DNA from 4 places in the Labrenzia sp. R5_0 genome. Region 2 is predicted to be linked to each of the others. Evidence: riboswitches for the same ligand, from Rfam matches in the RefSeq annotation. Region 2 holds a riboswitch; each other region holds the start of a gene.
The links. Region 2 has a riboswitch for thiamine pyrophosphate ahead of thiC (phosphomethylpyrimidine synthase ThiC). Riboswitches for the same ligand answer to the same signal wherever they lie in the genome.
Positions count from the first base shown of each region.

Region 1 (5,121 bases), on a different contig from region 2:
GAAGAGTACATGCTCGCCAAGCGCTACAAAGAGCATGAAGACCCTGAAGCTGCAGAACGCCTAGTCAATTCCCATCTACGCCTCGTCGCCAAGATTGCCATGGGTTACCGCGGGTATGGCCTGCCGATCGGAGAAGTCGTTTCCGAAGGCAACGTCGGCCTGATGCAAGCGGTCAAGCGCTTTGAACCGGACAAGGGGTTCCGGCTCGCGACCTATGCCATGTGGTGGATCAAGGCGGCTATCCAGGAATACATCCTGCGCTCATGGTCCCTCGTGAAAATGGGGACCACGGCCAACCAGAAACGCCTGTTCTTCAACCTGCGTCGCCTCAAGGGCAAGATCCAGGCGTTGGACGAAGGCGATCTGAAGCCGCATCAGGTCTCTGAGATTGCCACCAAACTCGGGGTGTCCGAGGAGGAAGTGGTGTCCATGAACCGCCGTCTGGGCGGCGATGCCAGCCTGAATGCGCCCGTGCGCGCGGAAGCTGATGCCGGTGAATGGCAGGACTGGCTTGTCGATGAAAGCGACAGTCAGGAAACCCTGCTTGCCAATCAGGAAGAGCTGGACATGCGTCGCAAGATGCTGAACGACGCGATGGACGTGCTCAACGAGCGTGAACGGCGCATCTTTGAAGCACGTCGCCTGGCCGAAGACCCGATGACGCTGGAAGATCTTTCGGGCGAATTCGGTGTTAGCCGCGAGCGCGTCCGCCAGATCGAGGTTCGCGCTTTCGAAAAGGTTCAGAAAGCCGTGCGCAACAGCGCCCGGACAATGGACCAGCCCGCCGCCTGAGATAGCCGAACCTGGAAAAAACAGAAAAAGCGCTGGAGCCCAGGCTCCAGCGCTTTTCTTTTTGCTTGAAAGTCCTTCCCGGTGTCATCCCGGACGCAGCGCAGCGAAGATCCGGGATCGGAGAGCCCGGATCTTCGTCTGAAAACCACAGACAATCACAGAGACTTCCGCCTCCCCGGCCCCGGCTCGCGCTACGCTTGGCCGGGGTGACGACGGAGAGAGGGAGCTTCTTTGCCGGTGGTCAGAAGCGCTGGAGACTGGCTCCAGCGCCGTCTTGTCCTTGGCAACGTTCCTTCAACCCCTCAGCGGATTTCGGCTGTGTAGCTCTCCACCGGCACGACCTTGCTGATCAGACCGGCTTCGGCCATGAATTCCGCAAAGCGCTGGTAGCGGCCTTCATCAAGTGCAGCCGGACGCTTGGCGAACCGCGGCAACGTATCGAACCATGCCCGCCTGTTCAGCTCGTCATTGAGGTTCGGATACGCTTCTATGAAGGCATTCCAGGCCTCTTCCGGGTGATTGCTCAGATAGATGGTGGCCGCTTCCACGGCTGCCAGGAACTTGGCGAAGCGGGGATCGTCCGTCTTGTCCTTGTTGACGACATAGATCAGCTCATCAAAGATCGGCACACCGTTTTCTTCCGGGAAGAAGGCCTTGCCGGGTTTGCCTTCGATTTCGAGCTGGGTGAGCTCGAAATTGCGATATGCGCCGATCACCGCATCCACCTGACCGGCAAGCAGAGAGCCTGACAACGCGAAATTGACGTTCACCAGCTCGACATCATCCATGGTCAAACCGGCCGATCGCAGCATCTGGCCCAGCATCGCGTCCTCGAAGCCGGACACGGAAAAGCCGACACTCTTGCCCTTGAGGTCCTTCAGTTCCTGTATCGGGCCGTCCTTGAGCACGATGAGAGAATTGAGGGGCGTTTCCACCAGCGTACCGATCCATTTCAGCGGCAGCTCTTCCTCGATTTGCGCATGAAGCGTCGGCTGATAGGACACCGCGATATCGCCCTGCCCGGCAGCAACCAGTTTCGGCGGCATCGCCGGGTCCGCCGGTTCGATGATCTCAACCTCGAGGCCTTCTGCCTCGAAGAAACCCTTGGTCTGCGCGGTTACCAGCGGCGCGTGATCCGGATTGATGAACCAGTCGAGCAGCAAGGTCAGTTTCTCACTGGCCTGTACCGGCCCCGATGCCAGCAGCCCGGCGGCCAATGCGAGTGACAGGATTTGTTTTTTCATGAGGTCCTCCGTAGAGCGGCAGCTAGGTGAGCGGCTGCCAGGGAACAAGAAGTCGGGTGAGATGGTTCACGGCAAAGCGCATGATCAGCACCATCGCCGCGAGCAGGATCAGGGCGGCGAACATCATGTCCGCCTGCATCCGGTTGCTGCTTTGAAGCATGATGAAGGCAAGGCCTCCTTTTGCCCCGGCCCATTCGCCGATGATCGCCCCCATGGGAGCGAACACCGCGGCCACCCGCAGGCCGGAGGCAAACGCCGGCAAGCCTGACGGCAGGCGAAAGAACCAGAGTTCCTTCAGGCGAGACAGACGATAAAGCCGGGCGAGATCGCACAAACCCGGGTCAAGCCGCTGCAGGCCATCGAAAAACGTCGATGTGACCGTGAAGAAGATGACCAGGATGATGACGACGATCTTGGAGGCCAGCCCGAAACCGAGCCAGAGCACCAGGATCGGCGCGATTGCGAAAACAGGCAGGGCCTGCGTCACCAGAATGGGCGGCATGGCGAACCTTGCAGCAATCGGAAACAGCCACAAAAGAACGGAAAGCAATGCCCCGGCGGCTGCTCCCAGCACAAACCCGAGCACCGTCTCATAGGCGGTGATGCCGGCATGATGCAGAAGGAAGCCTGCGTGTTTGACAAAGGCCGTAAAGACGCGGTCCGGACCCGGCAGGATATAATGCTGGGTGTCGAACACATGGACGATTGCCGCCCAGATAACGACAGTCAGCAGGAGGCCGAGTAAGGTCCTGGCAACAGCTTTCGCAAACGCCATCATCCCGCACCCCCCGCCGCCGTTGGCCAACAGGAACGCATGAAAGCCGATACCGGCATTCGGATGTGCGGCGACCGCAGTGGTCGCAGACAAGTACGCATAGGATCTCCCGTCTTCGGACAAGCCGAAAATGACAATGGAGATCCGGGAATAGGCTAAGGATTCCGTCCCTTCGCCGGCATGACCCGGATCAGGTTCTAAGGGTTCGGCATTACGCCATCTCAGCTCCGGTAACCGGAACACCCCTCGGACCAAGGCGGACCATGCCTTGTGTGACGGAAAAAGGCAAGCCGCCGTGAGGCGGCTTCTTCAGATTTTGAAAGGAGGCAGGCTGGCGCTTAGCCGGCTTGCCAGGACGTGATCGCCTTTTCAACGGCATCTGCACCGGCGGTTCCCTTTTCCAGGGTCAGGATGCCGCGCTTGCCGTTTTCGTAAAGCATCGGAATGTCGATCCAGCCGCGTTCACGCAGCAAGGCGAGATTGCGTTGCTGCTCGTTCGGCAAGCTGGAAAGGGCAATCCAGAAAAAGCCCGGAGACACTTTCACGGAAGCGCCGATCAGCGCATCGCCACGAGCTTCTTCCGTAGGCTTCATGACCAGGCCTGGCACGTTGACGACGTCACCCGGAGCGAAGTTTTCCGGGAACTCGTACTTGATCTCGACCAGATGGCTGGCGGGCAAGGAAGTATCGTCATTCGGCTTGATGCGAATGTCGACCTTCACATCCCGCTCGGGGATTTCAATGGAGGCGCTCAGAACCGCGAGAGCCTTGCCGTCCAGATTCGTTTCTTCATCGACACCCCAAACGACAGCGCCTTGCGCAGCCGTTCCGGCACCGCCGGACTCTTCCCCTTCTTCGTAAAGGATAGAGCGCTGCACCGAGGAATCCGTCGCCGTGGCGGACGGAGCCGGTGAAGTTTCGTCAGGCGAAATGGCCGAGAGATTGTCTTCCGGCACCGCAATCGGGCTTTCGGTGGTCGCAGAAGACTGATCGTTTTCTCCGCTCGTCACAATGGACGGCTGGGAAGGTTCGGGCGCAGCGGAAGCTGGTGTATCGACCTGCGGTGTATCGGCCGGCGCGGGCGAATCAGACTGTCCGGTAATCGTCGTCGTGGTTACCGTACGTGCATCCGGGGCAACCACATCCGTCTCGCCTTCGTTCAACAGGCGGTCGGTGTTTTTCGAAGGCTCTTCACCTTCTCCGGCGGGGGCAGCGGTCGAAGGCTCCGGCGTGGTGTCCGGCTGCGTATCGACAGGCGTTTGCGAAGAAGACGCAACCGGCACGTTGCCGCTATCGGCAGTCTCATCGCCCGCAGGCATCAGGAAATAAGCGCCGGCGCCCAGGAGCACCAGCAACAGGACACCCGCAGCAATGACGATCGGAACGGTGCGGCTGCCGGATGAATCACCGCGCAGCGCATCCGAAGCACTCGGCTTGGCGCGCTTGGAGCGGCTTTTCTTGGAGGCCGACTTGTCCTTCGGCTTGGCTGTCTCGTCGCCCGGATAAGCCTGATCGGCGGGATCGGCCGCACCGGCGGTATCTGCAGGCTCGAACAGGCCATCATCTGTCTGTTCCGGCTGCACAGGTCCGCCGAAAGAGGGCTCCTGGCGCACAGGCGCAGCGCCCGGGTCGGCAGCTTCCTTGGCGTGGTGAACAGCCTGGCTGGCCGCGGTGCCAAGCGCTTCGGCCTGTGTCAGGGTTTCCTTCAAGGGCGACGGAGCCGGGGTATCCACCACCGGTGCTGCAGTTGTTTCAGGTTCCTGTGGTGCAGGCGCAGGCGCTTCCGGCGCAGCCTCTGCCACCGGCTCAGCCGGAGGCGGTGTCACGGGCGGCGCGGAAACCTGCGGCGCCGGGGTCGGCGTTTCGACCTTCGGAACAGTGGGGCTGAGACCGAGGCTTTCGCGGGCGGCTTCGGCTTCCACCTTGCGAATGGCTTCTTCCAGACGCAGCTGCTCGGCCGTGATCTCGGACGGCGCCAGCGGCGGCTCATAGGCTTTCAGCTGATTGACGATGGCATTGCGCGCACGGCTGTAAACGCTTCTGCGTGCAGCACCATTGTTTTCAGGTAAAGACGCGATCGTTTTCTTCAGAATTGAATAGTAATCAGCCATCTTCCTGCCTACCGGCCGACTGCAAGGATCTGTTCTGCGGGCCCGAGATTTCGTTTCATTCTCAGGCTTATAGCAAGTTTTTCGAAAACCGGTGCTATTTCTTCAATAACTTCGCCGCGACAGAGAACCTCGCAGTACCCTTTTCCTAACACAGATTGTTTGTTCGGCACACACATGGAACGCCGAAAACGAAAGGTGG
Region 1 is NZ_JAGHRK010000006.1:256,331-261,451, reverse strand. It holds gene rpoH (RNA polymerase sigma factor RpoH) at 1-792, shown strand, start outside; gene J7447_RS26470 (ABC transporter substrate-binding protein) at 1,095-2,036, opposite strand; gene J7447_RS26465 (ABC transporter permease) at 2,059-2,904, opposite strand; TPP riboswitch at 2,962-3,068, opposite strand; gene J7447_RS26460 (hypothetical protein) at 3,150-4,922, opposite strand.
Region 1: linked by a shared signal. The riboswitch ahead of J7447_RS26465 (ABC transporter permease) and the one ahead of thiC (phosphomethylpyrimidine synthase ThiC) in region 2 are both predicted to bind thiamine pyrophosphate.

Region 2 (5,121 bases):
GCGGTAGGCCATCGGGCGAAGGGAGCCCTAAACCCCTCCCCTCGAATCTCCCCTCCCCTCTGCGAATGAACTACAGATCCTTTGGCATGTAGAGATCGCCGCCAGCACGATATCTGACTGCCATCGCCTCCATGCCCTCTTGACGAGCAGCGTCGCGGATATCGTGGGAAATCCGCATGGAGCAGAATTTCGGACCGCACATGGAGCAGAAGTGCGCGACCTTGTGGGCTTCCTTCGGCAAGGTCTCGTCATGCATCGAACGGGCCGTTTCCGGATCGAGCGCGAGGTTGAACTGGTCCTCCCAGCGGAACTCGAAACGGGCGCGCGACAGGGCGTCGTCGCGGACCTTCGCTGCCGGATGACCCTTGGCGAGGTCGGCGGCATGGGCGGCGATCTTGTAGGTTATGACACCGGTCTTCACATCATTGCGGTCGGGAAGGCCGAGGTGTTCCTTCGGCGTGACGTAGCAGAGCATCGCCGTGCCGAACCAGCCAATCATCGCGGCACCGATGCCCGAGGTGATATGGTCGTAACCCGGCGCGATGTCGGTCGTCAGCGGTCCGAGCGTGTAGAACGGCGCCTCGCCGCAGACCGCAAGCTGCTTGTCCATGTTCTCCTTGATCTTGTGCATCGGCACATGACCAGGGCCTTCGATCATGACCTGGCAGTCTTTCGCCCAGGCGATCTTCGTCAGCTCTCCGAGCGTTTCCAGTTCGGCGAACTGCGCTGCGTCGTTGGCGTCGGCAATCGAGCCCGGACGCAAGCCGTCACCAAGTGAAAAGGAAACGTCGTAGGCACGGCAAATGTCGCAGATCTCCTCGAAATGCTCGTAAAGGAAGCTCTCCTTGTGATGATGCAGGCACCACTTGGCCATAATCGAACCGCCGCGCGATACGATGCCGGTAACGCGGTTGACGGTGAGCGGAATGTAGGAGAGCCGGACACCGGCATGGATGGTGAAATAGTCGACGCCCTGTTCGGCCTGCTCGATCAGCGTGTCGCGGAAGACTTCCCAGGTAAGGTCCTCGGCAATGCCGCCAACCTTTTCCAGCGCCTGGTAGAGCGGCACCGAGCCGATCGGAACCGGCGAATTCCGGATGATCCATTCACGAATGTTGTGGATGTTGCGCCCGGTCGATAGGTCCATGACGGTGTCGGCGCCCCAGCGAGTCGCCCAGACCATTTTCTCGACTTCCTCCGCCATCGACGAGGTGACGGCAGAGTTGCCGATATTGGCGTTGATCTTCACCAGGAAGTTCCGGCCAATGATCATCGGCTCCGCTTCCGGATGGTTGATATTGGCTGGGATGATCGCGCGCCCGCGGGCGACTTCCTCGCGGACGAAGTCCGGTGTAACAAAATCCGGGATCGCCGCGCCGAAGCTCTCTCCATCACGGGGAAGCTTTTCGTTTGCAGCCTTGCGACCAAGGTTTTCCCGGATGGCGATGAATTCCATCTCTGGCGTGATGATGCCGGCGCGGGCATAGGCGATCTGGGTGACGGTCTTGCCGTCTTTGGCGCGGCGCGGTTTCTGCAGGTTAGGGAATTGCAGTGTCAGGCGCTCGCCGGTGGCAAAGCCGTTGTCTTCCGGCTTGACCATGCGGCCCTCATATTCCTCCGTGTCACCGCGGGCGGCGATCCACTCGGCGCGAAGGCGCGGCAGTCCCATTTCAATATCGATCGCCTGGGTCGGGTCGGTATAGGGACCGGAGGCATCATAGACCGTGACGGGCGGTTCGCCGGCGGCCGGATGGACTGCGATCTCGCGCACTGGTACGCGGATATCGGGATGAATTTCGCCCGGCTTGTAAACCTTTGTAGAGGCAGGCAGCGGCCCCTTGGTGATTTCGGGCGTAATAGTCTTGGTGGCAATGTTCATTCTGAGGCTCCAATCTTTCAAGTTGGAGACCCAGTTCGAAGCCGGAATGATGGAAAGACGCCATGACGCTCCGGATTCTGGGCAACGTCGTACTGCAGCGCTTGCACCGTCCCTACGCCAGTATGAACTGGATCAGGTTCAACGGGTCACTGCGCTGCCATCAATCAACGGCCCAGCAGTATCTCAGCCCCTTGCCGGGGCACCCCTGGTAACGTTGCCATCGGCCATCATCCACGTGCGTTTGTCAATACAGAGATGCTTGGCTCGACGAGGAAGTGCTGTCACTTTGGCGGCAAAAGGTTGAAGGAAATGTGCCGGGTGACTCCAAAAAGTTGTCCGCGGACAACAATGCGAAGTTCTTGTCGAAACTAGGCTGAAAAATGCACTTGGTTAAGCGTTTGTAAATTGGTAACGAATCGGAGCATATTGTAACAGCGCAGTTTGAGGCGTAGTTTTCAAAAATGCGCAGTTCGAGGATTTTTCGAGATGGACACCAATCTTCTGGTTGAAGGTGCTGCTGAACACCTGCCAACGACACTTTCGGCGGACGCGAATGAGCTCGCTCATCAATTGCAGATACATCAACGAAAAATCTTTCCACCTGCTTCTCAAAAGACTATCCGAAGATTTTCGCCTGCAGAAGCAGCTAAATTGATTGGCATTAAGGAAGGCTATTTACGTCAGGTCGCCGCTGATGGGCATGGCCCCGAACCAAACGAGAACGGTAGGCGCACATATTCTGTCGAGGACATGGATCATATACGTCAGGTCTTGGACGAGAAAAATGGCACGCCAAAATATGTGCCGATCCGTCGGGGAGATGAAAAGCTTCAGGTTATCACTGTAATGAACTTCAAAGGTGGTTCCGGAAAAACCACCACATCTGCTCATTTGGCTCAGTTCTTGGCGTTGCGTGGATACCGCGTTTTAACAATTGACCTTGATCCACAAGCATCATTGTCAGCGATGTTCGGACATCAACCCGAACTAGATGTCGACGAGGGAGAAACGCTTTACGGTGCTATCCGTTATGAAGACCCTCGAGCCTTAAGCGAAATCATTCGATCCACATATACGCCAAACCTCCATATTGTTCCAGGCAATCTTGAATTGATGGAATTCGAGCATGAAACGCCCAAAGCAATGTCTGAAGGACGTTCAGCGTCCATGTTTTTCGCCCGAATAGGGGAGGTGCTGACAAGCGTTGAAAGCTATTACGACGTTGTAGTCATTGATTGCCCACCTCAGCTTGGCTTTCTAACGATGTCGGCCTTAAGTGCGGCCACAGGAGTATTGATCACCGTACATCCACAGATGTTGGACGTTATGTCTATGTCCCAATTTCTTTCTATGACAGCTGAATTGATGAGTGTTGTCGAAAAGGCCGGAGGGCGTACCAGCTATGATTGGATGCGTTACTTGGTTACTCGCTTCGAACCAAACGATGGACCACAAAGCCAGATGACCGGGTTTATGCGTTCAATATTTGGAAATCGCATGCTTCAACATGCGATGCTTAAATCTACTGCTATTTCTGATGCCGGTGTTACCAAGCAAACTTTGTATGAAGTCGAAAGAAGCCAATTTGTGCGCGGTACTTATGATCGCGCAATGGAATCTATGTCTCTCGTGAACCAGGAAATCGAAGACCTCTTAAACGTGACTTGGGGACGGAGGTAAGGGATGGCACGCAAAGACCTGATCAGTTTTTCGTCGGACGAGGATGGTGAAATCCAAGGGGATCCAAATAAATCGGATCGCCCACTGGCGGGCATCACGCCAAATAGACGGTCAAGTTCACCGGTTGGAGGCATCGCAAAAACTCTTGGCTCACTCTCAAGTCAGATGGACCGTGCTAGTGAATTAGAACGGCAACTGTTGGAAGGACAAAAGGTCGTTGAACTGGATCCCTCTCAAATAGACGATTCATTTGTTCGCGACCGTTTGGAAGCGGACCCGGAAGTCGAGAGGGACTTTGTTCAACAAATCGATGAGCACGGGCAATTAGTACCAATCCTTGTTCGTCCAAACCCGGCTCAAAAGGGTCGCATGCAGGTGGCATTCGGCCATCGTAGACTTCGGGCGGCCAGAAGCCTCAATCGAAAGGTCAAGGCTGTCGTTCGGGAGTTGAACGATGAGCAACTGGTCGTTCTTCAAGGGCAGGAAAACAGTGCCAGAACCAATCTTTCCTATATAGAACGTGCGTTGTTTGCAGCGCGATTGGAAGACCAAAAGTTCAAGCGGAATGTCATTATATCTGCGCTCAAAGTGGACAGAGCGGCTGTATCAAAAATGATCAAGCTGATCAGAGAATTGCCCGTCGAATTGATTGTTGCGATTGGCGCCGCTCCTGGTACAGGGCGACGAAAATGGATGGAACTTGCTGAGTTAGCAAAATTGGTTGATTGGAAGCCACTTCGAGAAATGTTGTCCGCGGACAACATCGCAGAGCTGACTTCGGACGAGCGTTTCGAATTCGTGCTTCGCAGCGCGAAGAAAGCAATAAAGCCGAAAAAACCAAAGATGGTGGTCCAACATGTTGAGCACGTACCGGTGACGATCAGATCGACCAAAAGCGGCACTACGTTCACCGTAAATGGAGCTAAAGCTCCAGGATTCGATGAGTTTTTGAAGGCTCAACTGAACAGTCTCTATGCGGATTACATGAAAGAGAGGGGGGAGTAAATGAGGCTCTAAACGAAAGAACCCGCCACAAGGGCGGGTCCAAACTTGAGATAAGCACGAGTGCCTATGCTCTATGTGTAGCAGCTAAAATCATAGAATCACTTGTAGCGCAACGCAAGTTCTGTCTTTGAGCAGAGCACGATTTCTTGCGTCTTTTTGCTTGTCTCGCATCTGAACACTCAGTGTCCGGTCGCGTTTATGCGCTTCCGGCAAAGGAGGACTTATGTCTTCGTCTCAGCAGATTGCGAGTTTTCGCAAGGTGTCTGCCGGGATCCTTGCGAGCGCGCATCTGGCGTCCCAGGAGGATCGGCCGAAGGTCACCAAAAAGGAAATCTCCCTGGTTCTGAAACGCGTCGCGCCGGCGCTTGGTATTGATGGCACGGCCTACCATGTCCTGGATATTCTCCTGGGCCTCGTCCAGGCGGACGACTTCCAGACAGGGAAACGGCCGGTGGTGGCGATCTCAAATCAACGGCTCGCCGAATACACACGGCGCACCACACGCACCGTCACCCGCTGCCTGAAGAAGCTCGTCGAAGCCGGAGTGCTTGCCTATC
Region 2 is NZ_JAGHRK010000012.1:26,182-31,302, forward strand. It holds gene thiC (phosphomethylpyrimidine synthase ThiC) at 71-1,879, opposite strand; TPP riboswitch at 1,971-2,096, opposite strand; gene repA (plasmid partitioning protein RepA) at 2,366-3,559, shown strand; gene repB (plasmid partitioning protein RepB) at 3,563-4,564, shown strand; gene repC (plasmid replication protein RepC) at 4,788-5,121, shown strand, end outside.

Region 3 (5,121 bases), on a different contig from region 2:
CAAGGCAGGTTGCAAGCTGCGAACCGGTGGGTTGCACCGGCTCGCAGAAAGAGATGGTCCAGGACCGCACTCCATTCCTTGTTTGCGACCTCAAGCGGCAAGCCTAGCTGTCGCGAGCTTCGAGGAAGCGACGCATGGCAACGTCACTCCAGGGGGCAAGGCGTGCCCGCGCAGCCATATGACTGTCGTAGATCCTCTGGCTAAGCGCATCCTTGCTCGCGAACTCGGACAGCACGACTGCCGAAGTCTCCCGCAAAGCATCCAGAACGTCGTCCGGATAAGGACGGACGGTAACGCCGTCCTCTTCCTGCAGGAGCTTCAGTGCGCCTGCATTCTCCCAATCGCTTTCTGCAAGCGAGCGGCCGTTTTCTGCCTTGCAGGCCTCCAGAACGATTGCGCCAAGGTCTTCCGGCAGACCTTCCAGCGCCACCTTGTTAAACAGCGCTTCACCGGTGCCGTTGGGTTCATGGAACCCCGGCGTGTAGTAGGACTTGGCTGCTTTCTGGAAACCCATTGCCCTGTCCGACCAGGGACCCAGGAATTCGGTAGCGTCCAGCACGCCGCTGTCCAACGCCTGGAACAACTCTGCAGGCGGCAGGCTGACAGGCGTCGCCCCAAGCCGATGCATCACTTCGCCGCCAAGGCCCGGCATGCGGATCTTCAGCCCCTTGAGATCGTCAAGAGTGTTGATTTCGCGCTTGAACCAGCCACCCATCTGGACGCCGGTGTTGCCGGCCATTACGGGCCTTAGTCCGAACGGGGCATAAAGCTCGTCCCAAAGCGCCTGGCCGCCCCCCTGCTCAATCCAGGTGATATGCTCATGCGGCAGCAAACCGAAGGGGATGGCGGTGAAATAGACCGAAGCCGGGATCTTGCCCTGCCAGAAAAACGAGGCCGTGTGCGCCATCTGCGCCGTCCCCGCCGAGACGGCCTCGAACACGCCCAGAGCCGGCACCAGTTCCCCTGCAGCATAAAGCCGAACGCGCAGGCGACCGCCGGACATCAGCTCGATCCTGTCCGCAATGTGCTGCGCCGTGACCCCGGGCCCCGGCAGGTTCTTTGGCCAGGATGTGACCATCTTCCATTCCAGCGTCGCCTGCTCCTGCGCCACCGCCGGGGCGGCCAACGCGCTTGCACCGGCGGCGGCGGAAGCCCCCAGAAGTCCGCGACGGCTGATCCGTCCGGTTTCGGTTTTTGGCTGATCGGTCATCTCACTTGCTCCAGAACGCGTGGAAATGATGGACTGGCCCATGACCACTGCCGATGTGAAGCGTGTCGGCAGCAGCGATGGCGGCCTGAATATAGGACTTTGCGGACCTGACGGCCGCTTCCATGCCCTGCCCCTTGGCGAGACCCGAGGCAATCGCGGATGACAGGGTGCAACCGGTGCCATGCGTGTTGTCGGTCTTGATCCGCTCTGACCTGAGCCAGACCGCATTGCCGTTGCGATCCAGAAGCAGATCAGCGCTATTCGCGCCAGACCCGTGCCCGCCCTTGAGCAGAACCGCATTGGCTCCAAGACCGAGCAGACCTTCTGCCTGCGCCTGCATTTGCGTTTCGTCTGCGGCGACGTCGCCCTGCAACATGCGGGCAGCTTCATGCAGGTTCGGGGTAACAATATCGGCCAGCGGCAGCAGCAAGGCAATCAGCGTGTCGACCGCACTGTCGGCAAGCAACGGGTCACCGGAGGCAGCCACCATCACCGGGTCAAGCACAACCGGGCCAGTCTCATGTGCACGAAGCCCTTCAGCTACCACCTCAATCGTATCGACACGCGACAGCATGCCGATCTTTGTCGCCTTGACGGCAAGGTCGGAAAAGACGGCCGTCATCTGGGCCCGCACGAACTCCGGCGGCACATCATGGATGGCGCTGACGCCAAGCGTGTTCTGCGCCGTCAGGGCTGCAATAACACTGGCACCAAAGACGCCGTTTGCGGAAAAGGTCTTGAGATCAGCCTGAATGCCGGCTCCGCCGCCGGAATCCGATCCTGCAATGGTTACCGCAATTGCGGTCATAGGAACCTCCTGGGAGTAGATGCCGAAAAGGCTGCGTCAGCCGGTCTTGAGACGGGCTTCAATGTCGCGGTCAGTCAGGCAATAGAGTGCGTCGAGCAACTCCGGCACCAGACTGCCTGGCCCGCCTGACCGGCTGGCCGCGATTTCGCCGGCAATGTTGAAGACGGACAGTCCGCAAGCAGCTGCAAGCGCCCTGTCCTTTTCGATGCTCAGGAACGCTGCCAGAACAGCACCGCCGGCACAGCCGGTGGCCGTCACGCGTGACATCAGTGGATCGCCGTTGCGCAGCAGGAAATCCTCGCCGCGGCTCTCGACCCTGTCTTCCGGGCCGGTAACCGCAAAAACCGTACCGGCCTCGATCAATGCATCGGCATCCGCCCGCTCCGGCAAGAGAGCGGTGAGTTCTTCCGGATTGAGCCGCACCAGATCCGGCTTGAGGCCCAGCAGGTCGCGCGCATAGGCGCAGCGCACGGGAGACCGGTTGACGAAAACCGGATCGACACAAACCGGACGTCCGGCAGTCCTGGCAGCTTCGATCGCTAGCGGAATGGCCGCACGACGTTCCTCGTCAAGGGTGCCGAGGTTCACCAGCAGCGCATCAGCCCCGCCGGCAAAGGCCGCAACTTCCTCCCGCGCGATGGTCATGGAAGGAACGGCGCCGAGCGCAAGCAGCACATTGGCGGTGAAACTCTGGGCGACCGCGTTTGTGACGGCGTGAACGCGCGGCGTTTTCTGCCGCACCCTTTCCAGAAGGGTGAAGACCTGTTCGGCGCTCAGGGCCTGCGTGGAAGCAGCGACGGAAAGGCTCATGACGGCTCTCCTGCGACAGAAAGCCCGTTGCCGGTATTCCGGAAAGGACGTGTTGAAGGGAGTGGTGTGTGCATCATGATCTCAAATCCCTCCGCCGGTATCAGCCGGATCAGGTTCAAGGAGTTGGCAGGCCGCCTCTCAGCCCGGTCCAGGATGGCCGGGCACCCCCATGAGATGATTGCACTGCTAACAAGCCGGCCGTGCGATTGCAAGACCCGGCTTGTGCAGAGCGGCTACTCGGCAATTGACTGGCGGGAGGAGATAGGCGATGTCCTAGTCTGCTTTCGTGAATCTGTTGCCCGGCATGTTTGGCTGACCGAACAGCCCGGCTGATGGTTCAGGTGACACGTTCACCCCCTTCAAACACCAACTGCCCGGAGCGCCCCATGGTACCGTTTTTCGTGATGATCAAATGCCAGTTGGGCAAGACTTACCAGGTCGCCAATGCGATCGCCGATGCGGAAATTGCGTCCGAAGTCTACTCCACCTCCGGCGACTACGATCTTCTGGTGAAATTCTATGTCGACGACGGCTCGGACATTGGCCACTTCGTGAACGAGAAGGTCCACCCGATCGACGGCATTCAGGACACCAAAACCATCATTACCTTCAAGGCCTTCTGAACTCAGACCCGGAAATTTCCATGAAACTCATTAAAATCGCCGCCCTTTGCCTGCCCCTCGCTCTTGCTCCGATCGGCTCGACCGCGTCCGCGCAAGGCATGCCACCGGAGCAGATCAAGCAGATCCTGGACCTGACCAAGGCCAACTGGGTGTCATTCCGCGACTGGCAGGGCCAGGAGCTGATCTATTTCACCCACCTGGAATCCTGGAAGTGCGGCATCGACTATGTCTTCTACGGACTGAACGACGACCCGATTGAGCAGGAATGGCAACTGGAAGCCTGTGACCCGGACAACCAGAATGTCGTTCTGAAGGACAAGCCCTATCTGGAGCTGCCCCTGGGTTCGGCCCAGTCGATCAGCGTGCAGCTGATCTTCAAAGACGGCACCAAGAGCGCTGTCGAGCGGTTCGAATACAAGTCCCAGTAAGGCCGATTTCGGAAACCACCCGCATTCACCGTCATTCCGGACAAGTGAGGCAAAGCCGAGCACCGATCCGGGATCCAGCGCATCAGCGTGAGCAAAGCGAACTCTTCTCTCTTTGTGTAATGCCGCGCCTAAGGCGCGAAATAAGTGCTGGATTCCGGATCTGCGCACAGCATTGCTGTGCTTGTCCGGAATGACGGGGAAGACAGCGGGACCTGCCCTCTTGTCTCTCCCTCCCCCCCTACGAACGCGAGGGTGATGACGCCCGGCGTGCCTTTGTCCGGTCCAGCCCGAGCTTGTGCTCGCGGTAGATGACGAAAATACCGGCGGCAATCACGATCAGCGCCCCCAGCACCACAGCGGGCAAAGGCGTTTCGCTGAACACCACCCAACCGACAATGATCGCCCACAGCATGTTGACATAGTCGAACGGGGCAATGGTGGAGGCATCCGCGAACCGGTAGCTCTGCGTCAGCAGGATCTGGCCGACACCGCCCGCAAGGCCGATCAGCAGAAGCAGACCTGCCGTGGGCAGGTTCGGAATGATCCAGGCCTGACCCGGCAGCAGAAAGCCCAGCGGCAGCGTGAGCAGCGACAGGACGGACGACATGCCCGCAAACCAGGTAACGATCGTGGACGTGCGCTCCGTCTCGCACAACTTGCGCACGGTGATCATGGCGAGCGCGGCAAAGCCAGCTCCTGTCAAGCCGATCAGGGCCCCGATCATCGAGTTGCTGTCCAACTCCGCGTCACCCAGATGCGGTGACAGCACAACCAGAATGCCGACAAAGCCGACACCGACTGCGCTCCAGCGATAGACCCGCACCTTTTCGCCAAGGAGCAGAAACGCCAGCACCACCACGAAGAGCGGCGATGCAAAGCCGATCGCCGTCGCATCCGGCAAGGGCAGCAGAGACAACGCGGTGAAGCCGCAAACCATCGCCGTCAGGCCGACGGACGCCCGGGTAAGATGTCCCAGCGGGTTGGCCGTTCGAAAGGCGAGCCCCAACTCCCGGCGCATCGCCACCATGATCAGCACCGGAAACAGCCCGAAGAAATTCCGTGCGAACACAAGCTCACCGATCGGCACCGTCTCGGCGGCGATCTTGAGGGCCGTTGCCATGACGAAGAACACCATGGTGGAGGCCACTTTCAGCGATATTCCGATAAGAGGTGCCTGCCGGGTCATCCCGGTAGGCGCCGGAGGTCCGGAGAAACGGGACTTCTGGCTCAAGAACGCCATGA
Region 3 is NZ_JAGHRK010000002.1:496,472-501,592, forward strand. It holds gene J7447_RS11125 (hypothetical protein) at 1-70, opposite strand, end outside; gene J7447_RS11130 (TRAP transporter substrate-binding protein) at 104-1,210, opposite strand; gene thiD (bifunctional hydroxymethylpyrimidine kinase/phosphomethylpyrimidine kinase) at 1,212-2,018, opposite strand; gene J7447_RS11140 (hydroxyethylthiazole kinase) at 2,055-2,828, opposite strand; TPP riboswitch at 2,897-3,007, opposite strand; gene J7447_RS11145 (Lrp/AsnC ligand binding domain-containing protein) at 3,215-3,451, shown strand; gene J7447_RS11150 (hypothetical protein) at 3,472-3,879, shown strand; gene J7447_RS11155 (DMT family transporter) at 4,118-5,119, opposite strand.
Region 3: linked by a shared signal. The riboswitch ahead of J7447_RS11140 (hydroxyethylthiazole kinase) and the one ahead of thiC (phosphomethylpyrimidine synthase ThiC) in region 2 are both predicted to bind thiamine pyrophosphate.

Region 4 (5,121 bases), on a different contig from region 2:
ACGGTGATCGCTCCCCATTCGCCACCGATGCCGTTGGCACCAAGATGGGCTTTCGCGTCGATGGCAATGCCCGAGCCGCTGCCTGTGCCGATGATGATAGCGTGAACGATATGCGCTCCAGCACCTGCGCCATCGGTCGCTTCGGAAACAGCCAGACAGTTTGCGTCATTCTGGATACGAACCGGGCGGCCAAGAACCCTCTGCAGGTCCTGGTCCAGGGGCTTGCCGTTCATCCAGGTGGAATTGGCGTTCTTGACCAGACCTGTCTTGGGGGAAAGCGAACCGGGAATTCCAAGACCGAGCGTTCCCGTCAGTCCGGTTGCCTTTTCGGCCGCCTCGACCAGAAAACGGACTGCTTCCAGACAACCTTCATAGTCGTCCCTGGGTGTGTCGACCCGTTGCCGGAACAGTTCCTCGCCCTCGTTGGAAAGAGCGATGATTTCGATCTTGGTTCCACCCCAGTCAATTCCCAGCCGCATTTTCAGTCCATCCGTCTTGGCAGTTCGAAGGCAGCTGTCTGGCCGTCTTCAAGTTCGCTTGTTTGTTTTCCGTAGGTTTTGAATTTTTTCAAGATTACGGTCATTTCCTCCGCATCCAGTATCACAGGTTCACCCAGGATCAGGGCTGATAGATACTGGTCTGCCAGATCTTCCACGCCTTCCGCGGTCGAAAGCGCCTTCTGCAAGGTTGCTCCACCGGCGATCTGCCCATGATTTGCAAGCAGGCAGGCGTTTCTGTCGCCAAGTGCTGAAATCATTGCCTCGGACAATCCGCGGGTGCCGAAGGTGGCGTAATGGGCGCATTCGATACGGTCGCCACCGGCAAGCGCCACCATATAGTGAAATGCAGGAATACCGCGCCGGTGACAGGACAGGGCGGTCGCGCGAGGACTATGGCAATGCACCACCGCGCCGCAATCCGGCTTCGCCAGATAGAAGTCAAGATGCATCCGCCATTCGGAAGACGGTAGTGTCTCGCCGCGGTAGCAGCCCTCCCAGTCCAGCGCGACAATCTTGTCTTCAGTCAGATTTTCGTAAGGCGTTCCCGACGGCGTCACCAAAAAACCGGATTCGGTGCGTGCACTGACATTTCCTGAGGTGCCTTTGGTCAGTCCGAGACGAGGCAAGGCACGGGCTGTCTCGATGATCGCACGGCGCAGGTCAGGTGTGTCACCTGGAAAGGTGGGCATTCGGGGCCTCTTTGGTTCTGGTTCGGGTGCGAGCGTTACGTTTGGCTGCGCGACCGTGGAAGCGGCGCTTACATGACAGGTATCCGGTTGCCTTTTCAAGGTATTGGTTTGATAAATCCCGTGCCCTTGACCACTCGGTTGAGGATCGCGGTGTTAAGGGACTGAATGGCAGGTTTCGCAGACAAGCTCAGGCATTTGCTTGGATCGGCTGCAATGTCGGCAGACCGGACGGGTAGGGGAGCGCAATCCAGGTCGAGGCCGGGGCACCGTTCCAAGGGCCCGCGCTGGGCCGAGCCGGACATGGAAACTCTGTCTGAAGGAGGCGAGCCCAGGAGGCCCGGCCTGCCAACCCGCGCGTCCAGATCTCGTAAACGTGCTCAGGTGACGCCGTACTACATCTGGGGAACCCTGGCGTTGCTGGCTGCCGGTTTCGCCGTTGGCGGCCTGTTCCTGCACCTTGCCGGGCAAGGGAGTGAGGAAAGCGTTGCAACCGCCCCCTTGATGCCTGATCCGCTTTCTTCCCTGCAGTCTCCGGCCAAGCAGGTGCTGCTGGCTCCGGAACCGGAACTGTCCGCGGAGCTGAAACGCAGCTTCCTGGGTCAGCCGGATCAGCTATGCGACGAATTACGGTCTCTGGGGCTCGGAAATCCTGGCTGGAGCCGGGCACCTTTCAGTGAAGGCCGCTGGCAATGTGCATCCGACCTGGTGCCCTTGACCACACCCAGCGTCGACTACGGTTCGACAACTCTTTTCTTTCTGCTGCGCGGCCCATCGGAAAAAAGCATCGATTATCTGCGGCTGAAGCTGGTGGTGGAAGATCCGCGCCAGATGCAGATCGGCCTTGATGCGGTCTGGCTGGTGATCGACGCCCTGTCGCTTCGGTATGGCTGGACGGTTCCGGAAGTGTTTCGCGAGGCGGTTTCCGGGTTCAGGCAACTGGAGACGACACACCGGGGCGTGCGGCTGTCGGTTTCGCCGGAAGACCCAAATCTGACGGGGGACCCGCTGGCAAGCCAACGGCTCAACATCATTCTGGACTTTGGCGAGCCGGACCTTATCCGGCCCGCCGACAGGTTCGAAAAAGCACCGCCACTGGAAAGCGGCTGGAGTGTCAGGGCCCCGGACGGTCAGGCAAGGGAATGAACTCTTCCGCATCGCCGGGTACCGTATCGAAACGGCCAAGACGCCAATCTTCCTTGGCCTGCTCGATGCGCTCTTTCGATGAAGACACGAAGTTCCACCAGATATAACGCCGGCCGTCCATCGGTTCGCCGCCAAGCACTACGAAACGAGCCGGCACGGGAGACGTGTTTTCGATCACCAGATGATCACCCGGTTTGAACACCAGCAGCTGGGCCGGATCGAAATTCTGGCCGGCGATGGTGATCTGGCCCGAGACCGTATAAAGACCGCGCTCTTCCCACCCGGCATCCAGCGGGATCTTCGCTCCCGGTTCCAGCGTGATATCGGCATAGAACATGTCGGACGCTGTCTTCACCGGTGCCTTGTGGCCATAAAGCTCGCCCGCGATAAGTTTGACTGAAGCGCCCTTGTCGGCAAATTCCGGCTGTTCTTCTGTGCCGTGGTGCTGGAAGGTCGGGTCGGTCTCTTCCAGGTGTTTGGGCAGGGCCACCCAGCTCTGCAGGCCGAACAGGGGACGTTTTTCCTGCAGGCGTTCCGGCCTCTCACGTTCGGAATGCACGATGCCCTTGCCGGCGCTCATCCAGTTCAGAGCACCGGGGGCAATCGCAATCTCCGTTCCAAGGCTGTCACGATGATACATCTCTCCTTCGAAGAGATAGGTAACTGTCGCCAACCCGATGTGAGGATGCGGGCGCACGTCGATACCGCCGCCGACCAAAAGTTCTGCCGGGCCCATCTGGTCGAAGAAGATGAACGGGCCAACCATCCGCCGCCTGGCAGACGGCAAGGCACGTCTTACCGAAAATCCGCCGAGGTCGGATGTCCGCGGTACGATGATCGTTTCAATCGGGTCACAGGTTGCAGCATTTCCCGGTACGGGATCAGGGCAATTCAACCAGCTCATCTGCCTCTCCATCAAAGAACATTCTGTCTTGCAAACTAGATAGGGCCTGCGAAGCCGAAGTGTCCATTGAACAGTCTGTTTCGGGTTTTCATACCCTGCACAATCTGTATAACGACCGGCCCTTCCTTGCTTTTGTTTGGTGCGACATGAAACGCGTGATGATCGTTGGCGGCCCGGGCTCGGGTAAAAGCACGCTTGCCGTTGCCCTTGGGCGGAAAACCGGACTGCCGGTCTATCATATGGACAAGATCCACTACCGCTCCGGTTGGAACGAGCGGACGCGGGAAGAGAAAGACCGGCTGACGCATGAGGTCCATCTGAAGGATGTGTGGATCTTCGAGGGTGGTCATTCAAGCACCTATGCGGAACGTATCGAACGTGCCGACACTTTCATCTGGCTCGATGTCCCGGTAACGCGCCGCATATTTCGAGTGCTGAAACGGTCGGTGAAATACAATGGGCAAAGCCGTCCGGATCTGGCCGAGGGCTGCCCGGAGCAGTTCAACTGGCAAACTGTTGAATTCCTGAGGTTCATCTGGCGAACGAGACACTCCGCCAGAGCCAAACTGGAGCACATCTACCGCGAACCTCCGGACCATCTGAAAGTCTATCGGTTCAACACCCTTGCCGAAATCGACGACTTTCTGGCGCGCCCCTGGCAACAAGGATGAAGGCTCATCCTGTCTCTTGACAGGTGCGCCTGACGGGCGGCACAACAGGGGCTCACCCGGGGTGCCTCCAGAAGAGGCTGAGATACTGCTGGCGCACTTGCGCAGTGCAGGGACCCGACGAACCTGATCCAGGTCATGCTGGCGAAGGGAAGGTGTTCTCGGCCAACTGCGTTCGCCACGGCAATGCTCCAACCCGGCCACCTTTCCAAGCCGAATGTCCGAAATGCGGGACCTTTTCCGGTCCTTGCGGAGATCCGTTGAATGCAAGCGGAATACCAGACATTCCGTGATGTCGAACGACTGATGTCCACCCTGGCAGGAGAGGCGGAATGAAGGTCGGTATCAAAGGGGCGGGTGTCGCCGGTCTGACACTGGCACATGAGCTTGTCTCGCGCGGTGTGCGGGTGGAGCTGCTGGAAAAACACAAGGATCTCACTGCCAGTGCCTCCTGGCTCGCAGGCGGCATGTTGGCGCCATGGTGTGAGCGGGAAAGTGCCGAGGAAGATGTACTGCGGCTCGGGCAAGCCGCCATTGGCTGGTGGAGCAAAGTCCTGCCGGGACAGGTTTCGCACAATGGCACGCTGGTTGTTGCCGCGCCGCGCGATACCGGCGAGTTAAGTCGCTTTGCTTCTCGAACCAGCGGCTTTGCCTGGCTCGACGCTGACGCGCTGGGCGCACTCGAGCCGGACCTCGCAGGCCGATTTGCAAAGGGGCTCCATTTTGCCGGGGAAGCCTATCTCGATCCGCGGCGGGCCCTCACGGCATTGCGGGCAAAGGTGTCTGAAAGCGGTGCCGAGGTGAGGTTAGAGGCGCAGCACTTCACCGCGGCGACCGATCTTGTCGCCGATTGTACCGGCATGGCCTCGCCGGATCCGCACTTGCGTCCCGTACGCGGTGAAATGCTGATCCTCCACGCGCCGGAGGTCTCGCTTTCGCGGCCGGTGCGTTTTCTGCACCCGCGCATCCCGGTCTATGTCGTGCCTCGTGACAACGGCGTCTTCATGGTCGGGGCAACCATGATCGAAAGCGGTGACCAGGGAGCGGTCAGTGTTCGGTCCACCATGGAACTCCTAAATGCCGCCTACAGCCTGCATCCGGGATTTGCGGAGGCAAAGATCATCGAAACCGGGGTGGGCCTCCGCCCGGCATATCCCAACAATCTTCCTCGTCTCACGTTTACCGGCAACACGTTGTCAATGAACGGATTCTACCGG
Region 4 is NZ_JAGHRK010000001.1:1,386,465-1,391,585, forward strand. It holds gene J7447_RS06375 (ROK family protein) at 1-479, opposite strand, end outside; gene J7447_RS06380 (class II aldolase/adducin family protein) at 482-1,189, opposite strand; gene J7447_RS06385 (DUF6030 family protein) at 1,490-2,332, shown strand; gene J7447_RS06390 (pirin family protein) at 2,301-3,236, opposite strand; gene J7447_RS06395 (DNA topology modulation protein FlaR) at 3,383-3,907, shown strand; TPP riboswitch at 3,955-4,075, shown strand; gene thiO (glycine oxidase ThiO) at 4,237-5,121, shown strand, end outside.
Region 4: linked by a shared signal. The riboswitch ahead of thiO (glycine oxidase ThiO) and the one ahead of thiC (phosphomethylpyrimidine synthase ThiC) in region 2 are both predicted to bind thiamine pyrophosphate.